DNA from 2 places in the Micrococcus antarcticus genome. Region 1 is predicted to be linked to the other one. Evidence: riboswitches for the same ligand, from Rfam matches in the RefSeq annotation. Region 1 holds a riboswitch; the other holds the start of a gene.
What was found. Region 1 has a riboswitch for thiamine pyrophosphate ahead of LG274_RS00300 (FAD-dependent oxidoreductase). Riboswitches for the same ligand answer to the same signal wherever they lie in the genome.
Positions count from the first base shown of each region.

Region 2: linked by a shared signal. The riboswitch ahead of LG274_RS01400 (NUDIX hydrolase) and the one ahead of LG274_RS00300 (FAD-dependent oxidoreductase) in region 1 are both predicted to bind thiamine pyrophosphate.

Region 1 is NZ_CP085253.1:56,614-60,818, forward strand. It holds gene thiD (bifunctional hydroxymethylpyrimidine kinase/phosphomethylpyrimidine kinase) at 61-924, shown strand; gene LG274_RS00295 (thiamine phosphate synthase) at 1,112-1,825, opposite strand; TPP riboswitch at 1,872-1,976, shown strand; gene LG274_RS00300 (FAD-dependent oxidoreductase) at 1,981-3,291, shown strand; gene thiS (sulfur carrier protein ThiS) at 3,288-3,533, shown strand; gene LG274_RS00310 (thiazole synthase) at 3,526-4,205, shown strand, end outside.
Region 2 is NZ_CP085253.1:286,380-290,584, forward strand. It holds gene LG274_RS01385 (hydroxyethylthiazole kinase) at 1-133, shown strand, start outside; gene thiE (thiamine phosphate synthase) at 130-768, shown strand; gene thiD (bifunctional hydroxymethylpyrimidine kinase/phosphomethylpyrimidine kinase) at 806-1,687, opposite strand; gene LG274_RS01400 (NUDIX hydrolase) at 1,684-2,181, opposite strand; TPP riboswitch at 2,197-2,316, opposite strand; gene mobF (MobF family relaxase) at 2,719-4,205, shown strand, end outside.

The DNA of each region.
Region 1 (4,205 bases):
ATCCGGGCCGCGTGTGTCGAACCGCCCGGCGGGGGCGCCGGACGTGGCACCCTGGGCCGCATGAGCGCCCCCGACTGCCGGTCCGTGCCCCGCGTCCTGTCCATCGCCGGCTCCGACTCCGGCGGCGGCGCCGGCATCCAGGCCGACCTCAAGACCATCGCGGCGTGGGGCGGCTACGGGCTCACCGCGATCACGGCCGTCACGGCGCAGAACACGCAGGGCGTGCAGGCGGTGCATCCGCTGCCCGTCGACGTCGTCCGCGCCCAGCTGGACTCGGTCGCCGCGGACATCGGGCTCGACGCCGTGAAGATCGGCATGCTCGGCTCGCCCGAGCTCCGGGATGCCGTCCGCGACTGGCTCGAGCGGGTCCGGCCCCCGCGCGTCGTGCTGGATCCCGTGATGGTGGCGAGCTCGGGGGACGCGCTCTCCGACGCCGCCGTGCCCGCCGGGTGGGCGCCGCTGCTCGCAGCGGTGGACGTCGTCACGCCCAACCTGCCCGAACTCGCGGCGTTGACCGGCGCGGACGTCCCCGCGCGGTGGGCGGACGCCCTGGAGCTGGCCCGCGGCCTCGCCGCGGAGCACGGCGTGACGGTCGTCCTGAAGGGCGGCCACCTCCGGCATGCCGCGGACCTCGCGGAAGGGGTCCCGGACGCCGTGATCGGCCCCGAAGGCCGGGTCACCGAGGTGCGCGGCGCGCGCGTCTCCTCCCGGTCGACGCATGGAACGGGCTGCACGCTCTCCTCGGCGCTCGCGGTGCTCGCCGCGGGCGGGACGGCCTGGGAGGACGCCCTGCGCACGGCCAAGCCGTGGCTCGCGGAGGCCATCGCGGCGGGGGAGCGGCTCGACGTCGGCCGGCGCACCGACCGCTGGCACGGCCCGCTCGACCACAGCCATCGGGACCGGGGGGCGGGCGATCGGGACTGATCGTTCTGGAATGGCTGCCCTCGAACCATGGGCAGACCCAGGGAGTTCGACGAGGCCGCTCCTGGAGGTACCCCTCGACGAGACGCAGGAGCACGACCGCGTCATGGTCACGGTCGATGACCCCGTGGCGAGGGCGGGGGTCGTCCACGCGGCGCTGCCGCGCCGCTCCCACCCGGGCGCGGCAGCGTCAGCCCGTGACCGCCGCACGCAGACTCCGCGCCGCCGCCTCCGGATCGTCGGCGCCGGTCACGGCCCGCACCACCACGATCCGCTCGGCGCCCGTGCCCAGCACCGCGGGCACACGGTCCTCGTCGATCCCGCCGATCGCGAAGAACACACGTCCCGCCGCCTCGCCGCCGGGGGCGGTGATCTCCGCCGCGAACCGCGGCAGAGCGAGCCCCACGGCGGCCCGGCCGGGCTTGGTCGGCGTCTCCCACACCGGCCCGGTGCAGAAGTAGTCCAGCTCCGGATCGGCCGCGGCCCCGCGCACCTGCTCCTCGGTGCGGCAGGACCGCCCGAGCAGCACCTCGGGGCCGAGCACGCGCCTCGCCTGCGTGCTCGTCAGGTCGTCCTGGCCCGCGTGGAACACGTCCGCGCCGGCCAGGAGTGCGACGTCGGCCCGGTCGTTCGCGGCGGACAGCGCCCCGTGCTCGCGCGCCAGCTCCACCACGATCGCCAGGGCCTCGAGCTCGACGCCCACCTCGACCCGCTTGTCCCGCACCTGCAGGGCGTCCACGCCGCCGCGAAAGCACGCGGCCGCGAAGGCGGCGAACGCGCCGGCGTCAAGGGCGCCGTCGTCGCGGACGTGGCGGGAGAGGTCCGTGCAGACGTACAGGCGGGCGCCCGCGAGGCGGCGGGCGCGCTCGGCGCGTGTGGCGAGGGCGGCGGGGCGGTGCGGCATGCGCCCACCCTGCCACGTCCGCCCACCGGGCGTATGCTGGGCGGCATCCATGGGAGCCCGCGCCACAGCGGGCTGAGAGGGACGCAGTCCGCGCACGCGCGGGGCGCGCCGACCATCAGACTCGATGCGGATCATGCCGCCGTGAGGAGGAGCCCATGCGCTGCGTGGTGGTGGGGGCCGGGATCGTCGGCCTCGCGACGGCCGTGCGCCTGCGGGACGCCGGCCACGAGGTGACCGTGATCGCCCCAGACCTGGACGCGCCCGCCGTCGGCGACGCCGCCACCCACGCCGCGGCCGGCATGCTCGCCCCGCTCGGGGAGACCCAGTACTCGCAGTCCGGGCTCGGCGCGCTCCTCGCCCGGTCCTGGGCGCTCACCGGCGACCTCGTCGCCCGGATCGAGGCCGGTGGCGCCTCCGCGGGTCACCGCGTGGAGGGTGCGTGGCTCGTGGGCGCCGAGCCCGCCGACGCGCGGCGCTGGCGCGAGACGCTCGCGGCCGTCGACGCCGCGGGCGCGGATCAGGCCCCCGCCGCGGAGCCCGGCACCGCCCTGCGGCTGCCGCGTCCCGTCGCCCCAGTGACGGTCGCGGCGCTGCGCCGCGCCGAGCCGGCCCTCTCACCCGCCCTCGCCGGCGCCCTCGACGCCCCCGACGACGATCAGCTCGACCCCCGCCGGGCCCGTGCCGCGGCCCTGACGCGCCTCGCCGCCGACGACGGCGTGCACCTGGTCCCCGCCCGTGCCGTGACGGTGCACCAGGTGGGCGAGGAGGTGGAGGTGACCACCGCCGGGTGTGCCGGGACCGCGCAGCCGATCACCGCCGACGTCGCCGTGCTGGCCGCGGGGCTCGGCCACGCCGCGCTCGGGGGCGACCCCGCCGCCCTGCCCCTGCCGCTGCGCCCCGTGCACGGGGACATCCTGCGCCTGCGGGTGCCGGCGTCCCTGCTGGCCCCGGGAGAGGAGCACCTGCTCAGCCGGACCGTGCGCGCTCTGGTGGGCGGACGGCCCGTGTACCTCGTCCCGCGCGCGGGCGGCGGGCTCGTGCTCGGCGCGACGAGCCGCGAGGACCGCGAGGCCGGCACCCCCGCCGGCGCCGTGCTCGACCTCCTCGAGGACGCCGCCCGCATCCTGCCCGCCATCCGGGACTGCCTGCTCGAGGAGGTCACCACGCGCGCCCGCCCCGGCAGCCCCGACGACGCCCCGTTCCTCGGCCCGCTGCCGGATGCGCCCCGAGTGATCGTCTGCACCGGCCACCACCGGCACGGGGTGCTGCTCGCGGCGTGGTCGGCGCACGCCGCGCTGGAGCTGGTTCGCCGGGCGGCGGGGGAGCCGGGCAGGCCGGGCGGGGCCGGCCCCGCCTGGACCGCCGCCGACGAGGGGCTGCTCGACCTCGTCCGCCCCGACCGCTTCGCCGTCTCGGCGCCGTCCGCCGAGTCGTCCCCCGCCCCCACGCAGGAGGTCCCCGCATGAACCCGCACACCCTGACGGTCAACGGCGAGGCGAGAGCGTTCGACGCGCCGCTCTCCCTCCGCGCGGTGGTCGCGCAGCTGACCGGCCGCGAGATCCGCCCCGACGGCACGGCCGCCGACGGCGGACGGCTCGGCGTCGCGGTCGCGGTGGACGAGGCCGTCGTGCCGCGCTCCCGCTGGGACGCCACCGTGCCCGAGGCCGGTGCGCGTCTCGAGATCGTGACGGCGGTGCAGGGTGGCTGAGCGCGGGGGAGCACCGGACGTCGTCCCGCCCCTCACCGTCGGCGGTCGCGAGATCGGCTCGCGCCTCATCATGGGCACGGGCGGCATCACGGACCTCGCCGCGCTCGAGGCCGCCCTGGTCGCCTCGGGCACCACGCTCACGACCGTCGCCATGCGCCGCCACGCCGTGGGCGGGGGCTCGGGCGTGATCCCGCTGCTGGACCGTCTCGGCATCGAGGTGCTCCCCAACACGGCGGGCTGCCACACGGCGCGCGATGCCGTCCTCACCGCGCAGCTGGCCCGCGAGGCGCTCGAGACGGACATGGTCAAGGTGGAGGTGATCGCCGACGAGCGCACCTTGCTGCCCGACGTCGTCGAGACCCTCGAGGCCACCGAGCGGCTCGTCGCCGACGGCTTCACCGTGCTGGCCTACACCTCGGACGACCCCGTGGCCGCGCGGCGCCTCGAGCAGGCGGGCGCGGCCGCCGTCATGCCGCTCGGCTCGCCGATCGGCAGCGGCCTGGGCATCCTCAACCGCCACTCCCTCGAGCTGATCTGCGAGCGCGCGTCCGTGCCGATCATCCTCGACGCCGGCGTGGGCACCGCCTCGGACGCGGTCCTCGCGGTGGAGGCCGGGTGCGACGCCGTCCTGGCCGCGTCCGCCATCACGCGCGCCGCGCATCCGGCGCGCAT
Region 2 (4,205 bases), 230 kb from region 1:
TGCGGGTCCAGGATCGTTCGCGGTTCGGTTCCTCGACGCGCTCGCGAGTCTGTCGCCGGAGGAGGCCGTCGAGGCCGCGCGAGTACGGGCGGAGCACGCGAGCACCCCGGAACCGAACGGGGCAGGCGCGTGAAGCTTGGGCTGTATGTGATCACGGACCGGGACATCTGCGGCGCTCGCGGAGTCGCCGAGACCGTGCGCAGAGCGGTTCGGGGTGGCGCGAGGATCGTGCAACTGCGTGACAAGAAGGCGGGTTTCGATGATCAGTTGCGCCAGGTAGAGGAACTCGCGGAAGCTATCGACGGACGCGCGCGGCTCATAGTGAACGATCGCCTCGATGTGGCGATCGCAGCCCGCGATCGCGGCATTCTCGTAGACGGCGTACACCTCGGCCAAGGAGACGCGAGGGCGCTCACCGCGCGGCAAGCACTCGGCAGGCACGCCATCGTAGGCCTCACCGCGAACACCTCCGCGCATCTGGCAGCGGTCTCGCAGCTACCCGCGGGCACGGTCGACTACCTGGGCGTCGGCGTGATTCGACCGACCACGACCAAGCCGGATCACCCGCCCGCGCTCGGCGTCGATGGTTTCGCTGAGCTTGTGGCGAATACGCAGATCCCGTGCGTGGCGATCGGCGGAATCACGCTGGCGGATGTCGCGCCGCTCAAGCGCGCCGGCGCGGCTGGAATCGCCGTCGTCTCCGCGGTGTGCGCAGCGGCAGACCCCGAAAGCGCCGCTCGCACGCTTACGCGTGAGTGGGAGCGCTAACGGTGACGATCGTATGCGTGCTCCATTCCCCCACGCGTCATCGGCTGTTCCCATGTTCGGCTGATTGCGTTGTCGTCGTTTCGCCAGTCCCAGACAGTTCGGCGAGCGAACGGGGCAGCTCTCGCCAGAGCTGATGAAAGTGATGCAGAGGCCCGTGCCCGTGCCCGACATCGAGATCTTCGCTGGCTGCCAGCGCACCGTGGAGGTAGGCCTTCGCCATCCGCGCACTATCCTCGACCGAGCAGGTGGGCAGCAACGCCGCGATCGCGGCCGATAAGGTGCAGCCGGTACCGTGATCACTTCGCGTCCGGATGCGAGGTGCCGAAAGTTCGATCGTCGTCTGCGGCCCGTGCAGCAGGTCGACGCTCTGCGCCGATCCGTGCAGGTGCCCGCCTTTGAGCAGTATCCACTCCGAGCCAAGCTGGCGCAGCTCCACCGCACTGGTGCGCATCGCATCGAGCGACCACTTGGCATCAGTGCCGAGCAGGACGTCGGCCTCGGGCAGATTCGGCGTCGTCACCGTCGCCAGCGGCACCAGAAGCTCACTGATCGCCGCGACCGCATCAGGCTCCAGAAGATGATCGCCGCTCTTCGCGACCATGACCGGATCGAGCACAATGTTCCCCGCGCGATGAGCATAAAGCCGTTGCGCGATGGTCTCGACGATGCGCGCATTGGCGACCATGCCGATCTTGACCGCATCGACCCGAACATCGTCGAACACCGCGTCGATCTGATCACCCACGAAGCTCGGATCGAGGGCAACGAACGAGCGCACACCGCGCGTGTTCTGCGCCACCACCGCGGTGATGGCCGCCATGGCGTAACCGCCCATGGCCGAGAACGCCTTAATGTCGGCATGAATACCGGCCCCGCCGGTCGGATCAGTGCCGGCGATGGAGAGGATGTTCATCGTCATCGCGCGATCCCCTCGGCTTCGGCGAGGGCGGCCGCGTGACGCGCGACGTCCGCGACGTCGAGACTCAGCGCCATTGCTGGATCATCCAGTTCCCCGAGATCAAACCACCGCACCTCAAGCGCATCATCACCCGCTACGGGTTCACCCGAGATCCATCGGCACAGCACCGCGACCAGCACGAAATGTTGCCGCAGACAGCCGCTCTCGTCGCGATCGAACGCGTCGACGGCTGTGAACACCCGGTGTGCCTCGCCCCGAACCCCCGTCTCCTCCAGAAGCTCACGAACCGCGGCCTGCTCGATCGTTTCCCCACCTTCGATCTTCCCGCCTGGAAACCCCCAGCGACCAGCATCGGGCGGATTGGCGCGCCGCACCAGCAGCACCCTGCCCTCTCGGAAGACCGCGGCGATCGTCGCCACAACCGGACGCACCGCCGACACACTGGAAGGAAAACGAGCGTTATTCAATGACGATGACACGGCGGCCTCTCTCACGAGGCCGGCAAAGGATCGAGCCGACTAGACCTGTCCCTTCGCCGGCATGATCCGGATCAGGTTCAAAGGGTCACCGTGACGCCTTACGGCCTAACGGAATCTCAGCCCCTTATCGGGACACCCCTCGGTACCCGCCACGCTAACATCGGCGGCCACAAGGAGCAACGCCCCCACCCAGCCCTCGCGGGCACCTCGACGTGAGACTCCGCGCGCGACGATGCAGCGACCCAGCAGGAACCAGAGCCATCCGGAGGTCACCCGCGCGCCGGGTCGGTGATTTTGCTCAGCGAGTTCGCGAGAAAGCGGTCACTTTCGGCGGCGTGGTTGTGCCCGGGAGAACATGTTGCGTGGCAGCGAGCCAGGACCCTCGATCACCGTGCGTTCTGCCAGTGTGTCAGCGTCACGCCCACCCGATACCGGCAGCTCAGTCGCGAACCTCGCCATGCGGTCGCGTGATGACATTCGCTGAGAGGGGTGCGCAGTCCTACCCGCTCGTCGGACGCCGATGGTGTGCACCTGGTCAGCATGACGGTGTCGATGCGGGTCATGAGCGCGGGTGACGGCTACAAGTACCTGTTGCGCTCGGTCGCCGCAGCTGATGGTGAGCGTTCGCTGTCGACTCCGTTGACGCGCTACTACGCCGAGCACGGTACCCCGCCGGGACGGTGGCTCGGCTCCGGCCTCACCGGCCTTGGCGGTGGTCGCCTCGGGAGCGGCGATCAAGTTTCGGAGGCGCAGCTTCAGCTCTTGATCGGGATGGGCCGCGACCCCGTCACCGGAGAGCCACTCGGTAGAGCGTTCCCCGCGTACGCTCCGGTCACCGAACGCATCAAGCATCGGGTCGACCGACTGCCGAGCGACTTGGGGCCAGCTGGACGGGCGGAGGCGATCGCGCAGATCGAGGCCGAAGAAGCCGCACGCGGGACCCGTCGCGCCGTGGCCGGCTTCGACTACACATTTTCCGTCCCGAAATCCGTCTCGGTGCTATGGGCTGTGGCTGACGCGGGGACTCAGGCGCTGATCGCCGAAGCCCACCACGACGCGGTCGCCGGGGTAGTGGATTTCATGGAACGTGAGGTCGCCGCCACCCGCACCGGCGTCACCGCCGGCGACGGGGCGGTCGCGCAGGTCGACGTGACCGGGCTGATCGCCACGGCGTTCGATCACTACGACTCCCGCGCCGGTGACCCGCAGTTGCACACCCATGTCGTGGTCAGCAACAAGATTCAGACCGCGTTCGATGGGAAGTGGCGGTCGTTGGACGGCCGGCCGATGCACGCCGCCGTGGTCGCCCTGTCCGAGCATTACAACGCGGTTCTCGCCGATCGACTCACCCGCACCTTTGGCGTCGGCTGGGAGGCCCGGGAACGGGGCCGGGATCGGAATCCGTCCTGGGAGATCGCGGCTGTCCCCGATGAGTTGATCGCCGCCTTCTCGACCCGCTCGCACGACATCGAGGCTGAGGCTGACCGGCTCATCGCCGAGCATGTGGCGAAGCATGGTCGACGTCCCTCTGCGGCGACGATCATGAAGCTCCGTGCCCAAGCCACCCTCGCGACCCGCCCGGACAAAGAGGTGCGATCGCTGGCTGACCTCACTGCCGAGTGGCGCAGCCGCGCCACCACCATCCTCGGAGACGACGCAACATCGTGGGCCAGCCGCTCGACGAGCAACGAGCCGCCATCAGTGCTGCGCGCCGACGACGTGCCCCTGGAACTAGTTACTGAACTCGGCGCCTCGGTCGTGACCGTAGTGGGTGAGAAGCGGTCGACGTGGCGGCGCTGGAATCTGCATGCGGAAGCCTCACGGCAGACGATGGGCTGGCGGTTCGCCAGCGCACGGGATCGTGAGGCGATCGTCGGGATGGTCACCGACGCGTCCGAGATTGCCTCGCTGCGGCTTACGCCGCCCGACCTCGCCACGTCACCGGCGGCATTCCGCCGCATCGACGGCACGAGCGTCTTCCGGCCGCGGCACTCCACGGTGTTCTCTTCTGAAGAACTGCTCGCGGCTGAGGATCGCCT